One region of the Micrococcoides hystricis genome, then DNA from elsewhere that is predicted to be linked to it. Evidence: riboswitches for the same ligand, from Rfam matches in the RefSeq annotation. Region 1 holds a riboswitch; each other region holds the start of a gene.
The links. Region 1 has a riboswitch for S-adenosylmethionine ahead of ACFFFR_RS07145 (OsmC family protein). Riboswitches for the same ligand answer to the same signal wherever they lie in the genome.
Positions count from the first base shown of each region.

Region 2: it holds a riboswitch for S-adenosylmethionine, as region 1 does, so the genes downstream of both, ACFFFR_RS10200 (hypothetical protein) here and ACFFFR_RS07145 (OsmC family protein) in region 1, are expected to answer to the same signal.
Region 3: it holds a riboswitch for S-adenosylmethionine, as region 1 does, so the genes downstream of both, ACFFFR_RS06820 (O-acetylhomoserine aminocarboxypropyltransferase/cysteine synthase family protein) here and ACFFFR_RS07145 (OsmC family protein) in region 1, are expected to answer to the same signal.

Region 1 is NZ_JBHLUB010000029.1:45,031-49,126, forward strand. It holds gene ACFFFR_RS07140 (sodium:solute symporter family protein) at 1-1,463, opposite strand, end outside; gene ACFFFR_RS07145 (OsmC family protein) at 1,460-2,068, opposite strand; SAM riboswitch class I at 2,077-2,170, opposite strand; gene ACFFFR_RS07150 (CoA-binding protein) at 2,248-2,757, opposite strand; gene ACFFFR_RS07155 (O-acetylhomoserine aminocarboxypropyltransferase/cysteine synthase family protein) at 2,758-4,096, opposite strand, start outside.
Region 2 is NZ_JBHLUB010000031.1:225,671-229,766, reverse strand. It holds gene ACFFFR_RS10205 (GmrSD restriction endonuclease domain-containing protein) at 1-1,091, opposite strand, end outside; gene ACFFFR_RS10200 (hypothetical protein) at 1,522-1,926, opposite strand; SAM riboswitch class IV at 2,090-2,209, opposite strand; gene ACFFFR_RS10195 (hypothetical protein) at 2,255-2,611, opposite strand; gene ACFFFR_RS10190 (hypothetical protein) at 2,847-3,317, shown strand; gene ACFFFR_RS10185 (hypothetical protein) at 3,538-3,927, shown strand; gene ACFFFR_RS10180 (hypothetical protein) at 4,082-4,096, opposite strand, start outside.
Region 3 is NZ_JBHLUB010000028.1:113,006-117,101, reverse strand. It holds gene metX (homoserine O-acetyltransferase MetX) at 1-484, opposite strand, end outside; gene ACFFFR_RS06820 (O-acetylhomoserine aminocarboxypropyltransferase/cysteine synthase family protein) at 538-1,854, opposite strand; SAM riboswitch class IV at 1,984-2,117, opposite strand; gene ACFFFR_RS06815 (VOC family protein) at 2,241-2,885, shown strand; gene ACFFFR_RS06810 (HNH endonuclease signature motif containing protein) at 2,991-4,096, opposite strand, start outside.

The DNA.
Region 1 (4,096 bases):
ACAACGGATAGGCTTGCGAAAAATCGTCCAACACGAGTTCGGCCTGCATTAGTCGACAATTGCCACGGAGCTTGGACAAGAGTCACAGTGACCAAAGCCAGCAAGTTCGCGCTCATCCCAATCCATACCGGATGGATCCCTAAGAAGAACTCGGTGGCGGAGAATCCGGCCGCAGCGTACCAGCCTAGACCGGCGCTAAAGCCAGTCAGGACCGCAGCTACTGCCGCGGTGCGCGTTGCAAGTGGCCAGAAGAAGACGGCAAGAACGGGCGCAAAGGTAGCGCCATTGCGTAGCGTCCAGGCCAGAATATTCCACCATGCAGACTGCTCCATGCGTGCCAGTCCGAAGAGGACCATCAACGCGGTCAAGCCAATCAGTGAGTACCGGGTGTAGCGCACCAAGTCGGCTTCAGAGGCACCCTTTTTGAGAGCACCGATCACATCACGTCCTAGGGATGAGGCGCCCGAGAACTGGCAAGGACCTGCCCAACCAAGCGCTGCAGCCCAGACCCCAACGAAGAACACTCCCACAGCCCATGGCGGCAGGGTCTCTTGCATAAAGTGAGCAATATTGACCAGAGGCAGTCCCTCGGCAGGGGAGAGGACGGCGGCCAGTGTTCCGATGACTACGCCTAGAAGGATGAGGGGGATGCCTACGGCAGCAGCTTGGTAGAGTCCCTTCTGACCGTCCTCAGCGGAACGGGCAGACATTGTTAGTTGGAATGCGGCCTGGGCCAGCGGAACATTGATGATGAAAGTCGCGAACCACGCGATGATCAGCTGAGTCCCAGCGTTGCCCAGAGTCAAGAGTTCAGCTTGTTCCTGAAGCAGCTCGGCTAACGGGTTGTTGCTGGCAGCAACGGCGATCGCCCAAATGCCGACAATCGTCATGAGTGCGAACATGATGACATTGGCGATTTGGTTGAAGGCCAGCGACCGCATCCCTCCGGAGGTGAGGAAAACCAGAAGCAGCAACGCCGTCACCGCAACGGATACACCTAGGTCGAGACCGGTAAAGGCATGCAAGGCGGAGGCGAAGGCGATGGTTGTTGCCACCGAATACATGGGGAAGGTGATCGCGGTGATTGCCCCGGAAGAGATTTGGGCGACTCGTCCGAAACGTTCCCCAATCATGCCTGTAACGGTGATTAGCGCTCGTTGCCGCATGGGTTTCACTAAGAAAATGGCAATCAGTAGGACTTGTACCGTCTCGGCGACTCCGTACCACACGGCGGAAACCCCGGTTCGATACGACAACTCCAAGATGGCAATGTAGCTGGAGCCGGAGAACAACCCGGTGATTGCGGCAGCGATCACCCAGGGTTTGAAGGTCCGTCCACCGACAAAGAACGAGCCGACCTTATTCGCGTTTCGTGTCGGGTTATTAATGATGCGGTTGCCAACAACTAATGCCAAGGTGTAAATGACGGCAAGGCCGATGGTCCATAGTCCAACGCTGGTCATGCTGAAACCTCCTCGGCCGCGAAGCTGATGCTCGTGTGAGGCAGCTGCGATGCTGTCGGTCCTTCAACCCGGGCCTCTAAATCAAGTCGTTCGTGGAGCCTGTATTCGGTAACCGATGCATCTGCTGAACTTGCGAAGTCCCACACGACATCAAGCTTGACGTTGGCATCGGCGAGGAGATTCAGGCCGGGGCAACGCCGGTGAACTTCTTGTGCAAAGTCCTTGAGCGCAGATTCAGGATAGGTGCCGGCTTCTACAGAAACGGCGATCTGCAGTGCTACCTGATCAAAGTATGTTTGAACTCCGGTGACACCGCGTTGGCCCCTATCGTCTTGGAGCGCCAAGGCGTAGGCGTGCTGCGAGCCAACGGTGATGCCCAGGTCTTGAGCAGTTCTGCTGACAATGACTTGGGTGCAACCCAAAACACTCGCTAGAACAGCCTCCATGGGGGATGGGCCGCTGTCTGATCCGCCAGCGACTGCGGGTTGATCGAGGCTGATTTGGTGCCCACGAATCGTCGAGGTTGAGGCGAGTGGGTGGGTTGAGGAAGTGGCAACACGAAGCTTTTTCACGGTGGTGGCCACTTGAGAGCGCGTCAATGACACAGTGGTTCCTTCCATCGGTCCTGGCGGGAGCACCTCCCCCGAAGTCTCGGGTGGTTGCTGCGGCGTCAGCGAGCCAGATCTCTCGGCCGCTCTAGATGGGCAATTACGTATTCAGTTGTTTTGAGTGCTGGGGTGAATCCTTAACCGGAGTTCACCCCAGCAACAAGGCGATGATTTTGTTATGGCTGGCGTTTGGAGGAAATGACCCCCGTGTTGAAGCCGGCGAGGTTCAGTCCGCCGTGGAAGCGAGCGTGCTCAATCTTTACGCAGCGGTCCATGACGACTTTCAATCCGTAGGATTCAGCCAGTTTGGCGGCTTCTTCACTCCAGATCCCGAGCTGCAACCAAACGGTTTTGGCGCCAACCTTGTGAGCTTCTTCCACAATGGCCGGGGTATCCTCCGCGCGACGGAAAATGTTCACCATGTCTGGAACCTCCGGCAGATCTGCCAGCGATGCGTAGACCTTGTGACCCAAGATTTTTGCACCCTTTTCAGCAAGGAGCGGGTTTACAAAGTAGATGGTGTAGTCAGTGGAGGACAGCAGGTAGGTGGCCACAAAATAGCTAGCGCGTGCCGGCTTGTCGGAGGCACCCACAATCGCGATGGACTTGGTGCTGCGCAGAATATTCAGTCGCTCCCGTGCGGTCGGGCCTGTCCACGTACGCTGTGATGTAGTTTCAGAACTCATTTATTGCACCCCTGCCGATACAGTGACCTGTTCCGTGGTCGCGCGGACTTGCTCGTATGCCGCAGTCAAGGCCTGATCTAGGTCCCAGATAATGTCGTCCAAATCTTCCAATCCAACGGAGATGCGCACCAAGTCGGGGGAGATTCCGCAGTCGACGAGCTGTTCATCTGTGAGTTGCTGGTGGGTAGTTGAACCTGGGTGCAGGATCAGGGTGCGGACGTCACCGATATTGGCGAGGTGTGAGGCTAGCTGCAGGTTTTCAATGAAGGCTGCACCCAATGCGCGTGAGTCCAAACCATCAGCTGCTGCCAATCCAAAGGAAAATACCGAACCAATGCCATCAGGCAACAGTTCCTTGCCGCGTGCGTAGTCTGGGTGGGAAGGCAGACCAGCGTAATTCACGTAAGCAATGCGATCGTCGTTCTCCAACCATTCGGCGACAGCCTGAGCGTTGACCACGTGGTTCTCCATGCGCTGCGGCAGCGTTTCGACACCAATGATCAGTTGTTGGGCGGATTGTGGGGAGAGCGAGGCTCCGATGTCACGCAGCTGTTCAGAGCGAAGCTTCGTCAGGAAACCGTATTCGCCGAAGTTGCCCCACCACGACAGTCCGCCGTAGGAAGCAACAGGCCCGGTCATGGATGGGAAGTTCCCGTTGCCCCAATCGAACTGACCGGATTCAACAACCACGCCACCCAAAGTGGTGCCGTGGCCGCCGATAAACTTGGTCGCCGAATGAATGATGATGTCCACTCCGTGTTCGAACGGGCGGATCAATGCCGGAGGCGTCAGCGTAGAATCCACCACCAATGGGATGCCAGCTTCCTTGGCCACCGCGGACAGGCCTTCAAGATCAGCGATCCGACCGGCAGGGTTAGCAACGATCTCGGTGTAAATCGCCTTAGTCTTTGGCGTCAGCGCTGCCTTGAAGTCAGCTGGATCTTGGGAGTTTACAAAGGTTGTTTCAACACCGAAGCGACGCAGCGTCACGTCCAGTTGGGTGATGGTGCCACCGTACAGGGATGCGGAAGCAACGATGTGGTCCCCGGCTTGGGCCAGTGCGGCGAAAGTGATGAACTCTGCAGCCATGCCGGAAGCCGTGGCTACTGCACCGATACCTCCCTCCAACGAGGCGATGCGTTCTTCAAAAGCAGCGACCGTTGGGTTACCAATGCGGGAGTAGATCGAACCGTACTTTTGCAAAGCAAAGAGGTTCGCCGCATCATCAGTGTCCTTGAACACGAATGAGGTGGTGTTGTAGACCGGCACGGCACGGGAGCCGTGGATCTGGTCGGGCACCGAACCGGCGTGCAGTGCACGGGTGCGGAACCCGAAGTTT
Region 2 (4,096 bases), on a different contig from region 1:
GCGACACCGTCCTTGTCTCGGTCCCGATACCAATAGTATTCAACATCTCGGCCTTGAACATAGGGGCCATACCCGGCGGCGTTGGCTTCTTTGCAGGTGCCGAAGCGTGGGTCGGTGCCATCCTGTTGTGGTGTGCCCACGAGTGGCTGTGGTTTCGGAGCAGGTTGAACCGCTTTAGGTTTGGGTTGTGGCTTCTTAGTCGCTGGTGTTGGTTTCGGTGTTGATCTTGGCGCACTCTTCGAAACGGGTGCGTCGGTGTCTCTCGGGATGGCAGCGCTAGTTGGAAGCTTCTCATTCGGGCAGCTGGAGAGGACCCGCACCATGGCATCTTGCTCAGCCGCAGTGACCCACAGGCCATACTTCTGCTTCACGGCGACCTGACGGGCCACGTAAGGGCACCGGTACGCTTTATTTGGAGGCAGCCAGGATGCAGCATCTGAGTCACCTTTTTGCTGGTTCAGACGACCATCGACAGCGAGCAGATTCAGGAAGTCGTTTCCGAACTGGGTTCGTTTATCTTGGCTCCACTGTTGAGCGCCCTTTTGCCATGCGTCTGACAGGGCCACAACGTGATCGATGTGGATCTCTTGGCTGCTCGAAGGTCCACGTTGGAATGAGCGCTGTGTTCCGGCAAAAGGCTCAAGGAAAGATCCCGACATGACCACGCACCCCTGAGTGCCGGCTTTGATGACGACATTCTGGAGATCTCGGCGCAAGATGTCATTGCGCTGATCGCAACCGTTGCGGTCGATGTCAGCCCACCGCTGACCAAAGTTTGCTCGGTCGTATCCTGTTTTGGGAGCTCGTCCCTTCACCGTGAGTTGATGTGCGGCACTCAAGGCCGTACCCGCCTTGGCCTTAGCTTTTGCCGGCTTCTCGCTCGACTTGGCTTTCCGGGTGCTCTTAGTCTTGGGCTTCTCAACTGCCGCGCTCGACTCCGTTGCCGTTGGCGAAGGTTTCGCGGTCTTACTTGCTGTCGGGCTCGGTTCCTGCGTGCTAGAAGACGGTGTCGGTGCGGCAGGGGTTTCGATTTGGTCAGGGTCAGCGCCGTGGGCGTATTCGAGTGCTGCTTCGCGGTTTTCTTCCGACACAGCATCTAACGTCGCTGGAAGCATGATTACCGCCATTGCAAGACCGATACTGGCAACGACTTTGGCAGCACGGACCCGCCGCTGGCCGGGAATACTCTTGGCAAATGCCAGCCACAACGCAAGTGCGCAAAGGGCAATCCCCGTTAGGCTTGCCGTTCCCGGAACGAGTGCAAGAACCAACCCAATGATCCCGAGTATCAAGGCAGTCCGCGGCGAGTCTTGATTTCGCTTGAGCGGGGATTGGTTGTGGGCGCGCTTCATGAGATCCTTCACGGCTATAAACGGGTGAACAATGCTCCCATCACTGTAGTCGCCGGCACCGACATTCCTGATGAGGACCTGAGCGACCGTGGCCAACATCACCGTAGATACACATAGGTGGTGACGCCGGTAAACACTGACGCCACCACCTATGTGGGGTTCTATTAAGTTAGTTTTGTTCGTCGCGGGTGATGTTCTCATCTCGCAGATACTCGCCAGCACCGAGTGAGATGGACTGCCCGGTCGCCAGATTGGTAATCACGGGTGCCGCCTGGTGCTTCCACTTGGCCAGCTCCTCCGGATCGGTTGGCTCTGGGATTTCTCCGGCACCATCCGCGATTGCGATGTTGATCATTCGCGCCCCGTTCATAAGCACACCGCCTAGACTCTCCGCAAGTCGGATCGGGTCCCCCACTTGGATGAACTCTTCCAATGGCAAGTGGTACCAGATTCGTGGTTGCGCTGTTTCATTCAGGTAGGCAACCCTGCCAAGCTGGCCGTCGACTTCGGTGACGATGCCGTCACGCCAGATCCACCCGCGCTGCATGGCAAACTTCGCTTTGATCCAGTGCATGGTGTGGCCGCTCCCATAATTTTCGCAACCGATGAGGTTGTGCGCCCTGTTGAAGACGCAAGGGCCATCTTGAGGTGGAAAAGGACGCGCAGCTTTGGGATTGCTCGAGTGTGTTGCAGACATGACAAAACTCCTTGTCTAAAGGAGGTCGGCACCTAGTGCCTGACCCGGCTTGACCGCAACCGGTATTGGTTGGGCCCAGGTCTTCTTTGGAAGGCACCGTGTCGGGTGACGCGGTTGCCGACTAGCCTCGTCCAAAGTCGTTCAGCTAGTTCTCTTGACCTTGCGACCAAAGCTACCCCAAGTTTGCCGATCCGGCAACAGACGCCTAGCCCGCAGCCTGCATGAGCTCAGTGCCAGCCCCCGTATGGATGCTCAGTTCATCGGCGAGTTCCCACGCACTGCGTGCGGGATCGTGGCCGAGTTTGTCGGCCGCTGCGGCTATCGTTGCCCGGGAATAGATCGCCTCAAGGATGATGGCGTGGGGCTCCGCAGCCGCGGATGTTTTGGTCAAGGAGCGGTCCACAACCTGCATGGCCAGCTCACCGAGACTTACGTTTCCTTCGGAGACCTTGCGCAAACACTTCTTTGCTGAGTCATTGGTCTTGGCGACGGGGTCATCCGGGTCTGTGAAGTCCTCTTCGAAGGTGACGGTCAGGCCCTCGATCGAGGCTCTTGCACTCACGGCTCCCGCACACAGCCCAACTACAATGGTCGGCCAAGCGCGTCATGGTTTCCGGACCATCTTTGATCGGCGGCTTCCCAGAATCTGAGCACGCGGTCATACCCAAGAATGCGATGGTAGCGAAGACAGACAGAATCGTCTTCATGCCTGACCCTAGCAACGTAACTTGGCATAGCCTTGCCTGATGAGACAGCCTGCCGCGGTCAAAGGTCTGGTAGAAGATAGGAGCAGAATCATGGCCCATCTCAAGGTCCTCGTCTTCGGTGAGAACGTCGAAGAGCAGCTTGCCCCATTCGGCATCGACAACGATGCTACAGGGGTTGGCGAGTACGAATGGGATTGGTGGGAAATCGGCGGCAGATTCGCCGGCGGTTTCACGTTGCGTCCAGATGCTGATCCGCAAGATCACGAAACGCCCAAGCCACAGATGCTTCGAAGAATATTCGACAAGCGCGCGGGGTTGAAACGAACCTCCACGAGAACCACCAATCGAGCCCGGAAGCGCGCGATCACGATTAACCGTGACACGACCGCGGAGATCTACGCTGTAGTGCAGCACGGGCAATGGCATTCGTTGGACCGGCCGGACGGCTGGGCGAGCGACCCTGAGGATGTCAGTTGGGAGCAATGGGCGCCGCAAGTAAATCGCCTCATTTCCGAGGCTCCGGAAGACGAATGGCTGACCATCGTAGATTGCCACCTGTAGGTTCGGCCAGACGTGTTCGTGCCGCAGTTCGCCGATGTCTTTCTTCCGAAATCGATGCTTGAATTTAGGGGACAAATCTGTGCGAAACCCAATGGCCGTGGAGCCCCTGAATCTCAGGTACTATACGAGCATCGAGAGCTTCCGCTCTCGCGCTAACTAGCGCCGTTCCTTGGCTCAATAGCGCAGTTCCAATCGCACACGTTCTTTCATAGGGGCAGCCTTGATCGCTTCCGTTTCGTTCCGTCGCACACTCGCTGCTGGCTTGGCCATCCTTGCCTTAGCCTCCGGATCCGTCGCTGCAGACGCCGCTCCAGCCGAAGCTGCCACCAAGACGTGCAAGGCAACAATGTCCAACAGCAAGCCGCGTCAATACTCCAATACTTATGTGAGGGTCTCTGGCGTTGCGTCGAAGGCGAAGATCACGACGGTTGCCCACTACAAGACATCCAAGAACCGTAAGACAGCCACCGCCTCGACTAAAGGCACGGCCAGCATCAAGTACTACGTCAGCAGGGCGACCCCGAACCGCAAGGTCCCAGTGACCGTAACTGCGGTGAAGGGCAAGACCAAGTGGACGTGCCGCACCTCCTTTACGCCAAGGAAAAGATAGGCCGTTCCTCTCGTTTCCGCTCCACCCTGTGGGTGGTCCTTGAGATCTCGGCGTTGGACGAGGATAGCCAGAGGCAAAATTGTTGCTTTGGCCCACATTGGCGGCCGACGCACCAAACAAGGGGGTTGGAGAAAGAACTCTTACAAAGAGGCCCCTAATCGACTAGGGA
Region 3 (4,096 bases), on a different contig from region 1:
GAGCGCGAGCGCCCCCGAGTGAGCCCCCAATGACAGCCTTGAACGATTTGATCCCCAGCAGATCCGCCATGGCGGCCTCCGCACGCACCGAATCCCGGATCGTCACGAACGGGAATCGGGAGCCGTACGGCAGCCCGTATTCATCCAGCGATGCCGGGCCGGTGGAGCCGTAGCAGCCGCCTAGGATGTTCGGCGCGACGACAAACCAGTGGTTAGTGTCGATGGGCTTGCCCGGGCCGACGAGCTGTTCCCACCAACCCGGTGCCGGGTTCTCAGGAGACGCGGTGACGTGGGTGTCCCCGGTGAGGGCATGGACAATCAGCACGGCGTTGGTACCGGCTTCGTTCAAGGTGCCCCACGTCTCGAACGCAATTTCTACGTTCTTCAGACGGGCACCGGTTTCGAAGTCAAAGGTACCGATCCGGGCCTTCTTTTGCGGACCGTCTTGGTAGATCATCCGGGTATCTTCAACCGACAGAGTCATGGGGTGGCCTTAGCTTTCTTCCCTCGGCGTTCTCAGCTGCCGTGTGGATGGGGTTAGGCGCCGTCCGCCGCAGCGGCGAAGCCCAGCTCCAAGTCAGCAATGATGTCATCAATGTGTTCTAGCCCGACCGACAGGCGCACCAGCGACGGGTTGACCCCGGCGGCGAGCTGTTCGGGATCAGTGAGCTGAGAGTGCGTGGTGGAAGCCGGGTGAATGACCAGCGAACGGACATCCCCAACATTGGCCACATTGGAGTGCAGCTTCAACGCATCCACGAAGCGGATACCGGCTTCACGGCCGCCATCGAGCTCGAAGGAAATGATGGAGCCGACGCCCTTTGGTAGCAGTTGCTTACCGCGTTCGTACCACGGCGAGGATGGCAGGCCGGCGAAGGCGATGTTGTTCGCGTCTTCGCGCTCATCCAACCAGGCCGCAACCTTGGCGGCGTTCTCCACGTGGCGTTCCATCCGCAGGGACAGCGTTTCCAGACCCAGGTTGATTTCGAAAGCGTTGTGCGGGGAGATGGACGGGCCCAAGTCACGCAGCAGCTGGACCCGTGCCTTCAAGATGTAGGACAGGTTGGCTCCGAAGGCGGATCCAACGCCGAGGTCGCGGGCGTAGACCAGACCGTTGTAGGACTCATCGGGCTCATTGAAGCCGGGGAAACGCTCCGGATACTGGGCGTAGTCGAAGTTACCGGAGTCGACGATCACACCGCCCATTGCGGTGGCGTGTCCGCCCAGGAACTTGGTGGCCGAGTGGGTGACGATGTCGGCACCGTGCTCGATGGGCCGGCCCAAGTAGGGGGTGGTCAACGTGTTGTCCACGATCAACGGCACACCGTAGTCGTGGGCTACCCCGGCAACCCCGGAGATGTCCAAGACATCCGAACGTGGGTTGGCGACGAATTCACCGAAGAAAGCCTTGGTGTTGTCCTGGATGGCTGAGCGCCACTCATCCAAGTTGTCCGGGTCCTGAATGAAGGTGGTTTCGATACCGATCTTCTTCAGGGTGTGCTTGAACAGGTTTTGGGTGCCACCGTACAGGGAGGCGGCGGCAACGATATGGTCGCCGGCACCGGCCACGTTCAGGATGGCCAGGGTGGTGGCGGACTGGCCGGAAGCCAGCAGCAACGCACCAACACCGCCTTCAAGCGCGGCGATCTTGTTCTCCACCGCATCGTTGGTGGGGTTGGTGATGCGGGTGTAAATCTGCCCCAATTCGGAGAGCGCGAAGCGGTTGGCGGCGACATCGGCCGAAGGGAAGACAAAAGCGTTGGACTGGTAGATCGGCAGGGTCCGGGCACCGTAGGTTGGGTCCGGGGCCATGCCAGCGTGAATCTGGAGGGTCTCAAACTTCTGTTCGGACATGTGTATTTTCTCCCTTTCGGAAAGCACCGCCCCAGTGTGTGGACCTGTGGGAGAAATCCCGGTGGCCCGCACCTGAACTCGGTATGGTTAGCGTTCTCAATAGCGCATTCCAAAGGGCCCCATCTATAAGGCCCGCGCTTGCAGGTTCTGACAACGGTGTAGCACTGTGTATTGAATCTGCCAGGTCTTCACCCGGGGCACCCCACCGCGAGCGTGAGGGTTGCCGACCAGCAAACCGGGGTTTGACGCTGGTACTCATGACCTTGGTTTCCATTCTCAGATAGAGCACTCCCCTTGTGCAAGTTGGCGCGGGTGAGAGACGCTAAAAACGTAATGTTAGGCTTACCTAAGCTGAAACGCGGTGTGATGAGTGACACCATAGGAACATGATGCGCTTGGATCACGTTTCGTACGCTTGTGGCCCTGACGGTCTCGATGCTACGGTTGCCCGAATTTCGGAAGCACTGGGGATCGACCGAGTCAAGGGCGGTATTCACCCCCGCTTTGGTACCCGTAACGCCATTTTCCCGATGGCGAAGACGCAGTACCTCGAAGTCGTCGAGGTGCTTGAGCACCCGGCAGCTCTGGAAGCTCCATTTGGTCAGGCCGTGCGCGCCCGCTCAGAAATGGGTGGCGGCTGGCTGGGATGGGCCGTCGCTGTGGACGATCTAGCCCCCTTTGAAGAACGCTTGGAGCGCAATGCCGTTCCGGGTAACCGAAAATTCCCCGATGGTCAGGAACTCACTTGGCGTCAGATCGGTATCCGCGGCCTCATCGCCGACCCGCAGGTGCCGTACATGCTGCAGTGGGACGATGGGATGGAAGAACTCCACCCGTCTCGCGCTTCCGAGCCACAGGCCGAGATCCGCAAGATTGTCATTGCCGGCTCCCGTCCGCGCGTCCGCGAGTGGCTGGGCCTGCATGACGATGAGAAGGTTGAAGACCTCGAGGTGGAGTACGTCAACCCATCCGGTCACCCGGGTCTGATGTCCGTGACCTTCAATACCCCGCTGGGTGAGATCACCCTCTAAACGATCCTGCAGAAACGCTGATATAGGCGGTTGCTGCGCGGAAGCCGCGAACGACCAAGGACGGTGGTTCGCGGCTTCCATCTTTAAGTGGTGTGTACGGCGGCCTTAGAAGGGCGGGGTCTCCAGTTGTTGTCTGATGTCTGCCCACGCCCGTGGGTCTAGTGGCTGCTGCGGATGGGTGAGAATTTTCTTGCCGGTGTTGAAGGTGAATTCTAGAACCCCGTCGCCTAACTCTGGTTTGGGTTCGACCTGCCACCAACGCGCCGTTTTGCCGCCGTGATGCTGTTTGCAGAGCAATGCCAGGCCGTAAAGTTCTGAGGTGTTACTCAGCACCCAATCGTGGACGTGGTCGACCTCGCAGTCGGTGCCGGGAACGTGGCAGCCGGGGAACCGACAATGTCGGTCACGGTAGAGCAATAAGTCTTTGACGCGTCTATTCGGGTGGCGGGCACGTTTGCCCAAGCCGATGGGGTAACCGGTAGCCGGGTGGGTGATGATTGCCTGCATCATGGCTGCCTGCGGTAACAGGGCGGCGCTGAGTTCGGGGCTGAGCTGTTGGCCGGTGCCGATGTTGGTTGCGCGGGCTCCGGATTCGTTGACGCCCGGTGGGTGCGAACCGCTCCGAGAAGCAGGCGCTCTCAGGTGGTATTGGCGGTTGCGTTGGGCTTGTTCCCATAGGTGCGGATCGTAGCTCTTCATGAATTCAAGCTGGCCGTCGGCGATCGTTCCGCCGGAGAGGATCCACGCTTCGAAAGAGTAGTTTAGGTAGACCATCACGTTGCGTCCGGATTGAGGACGGTCGTGTCCCCCGGCTTGCTGGCAGCTGCAAACATTGCTGTTTTGCGGCTTCAAGGTGGGACTTTGGGGGCCGGTGTCGAGGCCGGGCAGTAACGGCTGCGGAGACTGCACTTCAGCAACGCGAATGACTGAATCGGCTGTGTCCTTATGCGTTGGGGGCTCGTCATGGCCTGCGCTCGGGGTGTTCTGCTCAGCGGTATTCTGGACAGCTTCGAGGAGAAGATCGACTTCGAGTTGGCGGATCGTCCGGGTTTCGCCCTGTTGCCGACTGGCGGTTTTTGCTCGATGCCGTAGCCGTTGCACGAGTTGGTCAGCGTCGTCGGAGCTGATGAGTGCCTCGAGCTTACTCATCCCATCCCTCGCTGGTCCGATGCGCAGGTAGCGGCGCTTCAACGCGGTGGCATGCCGAGCGG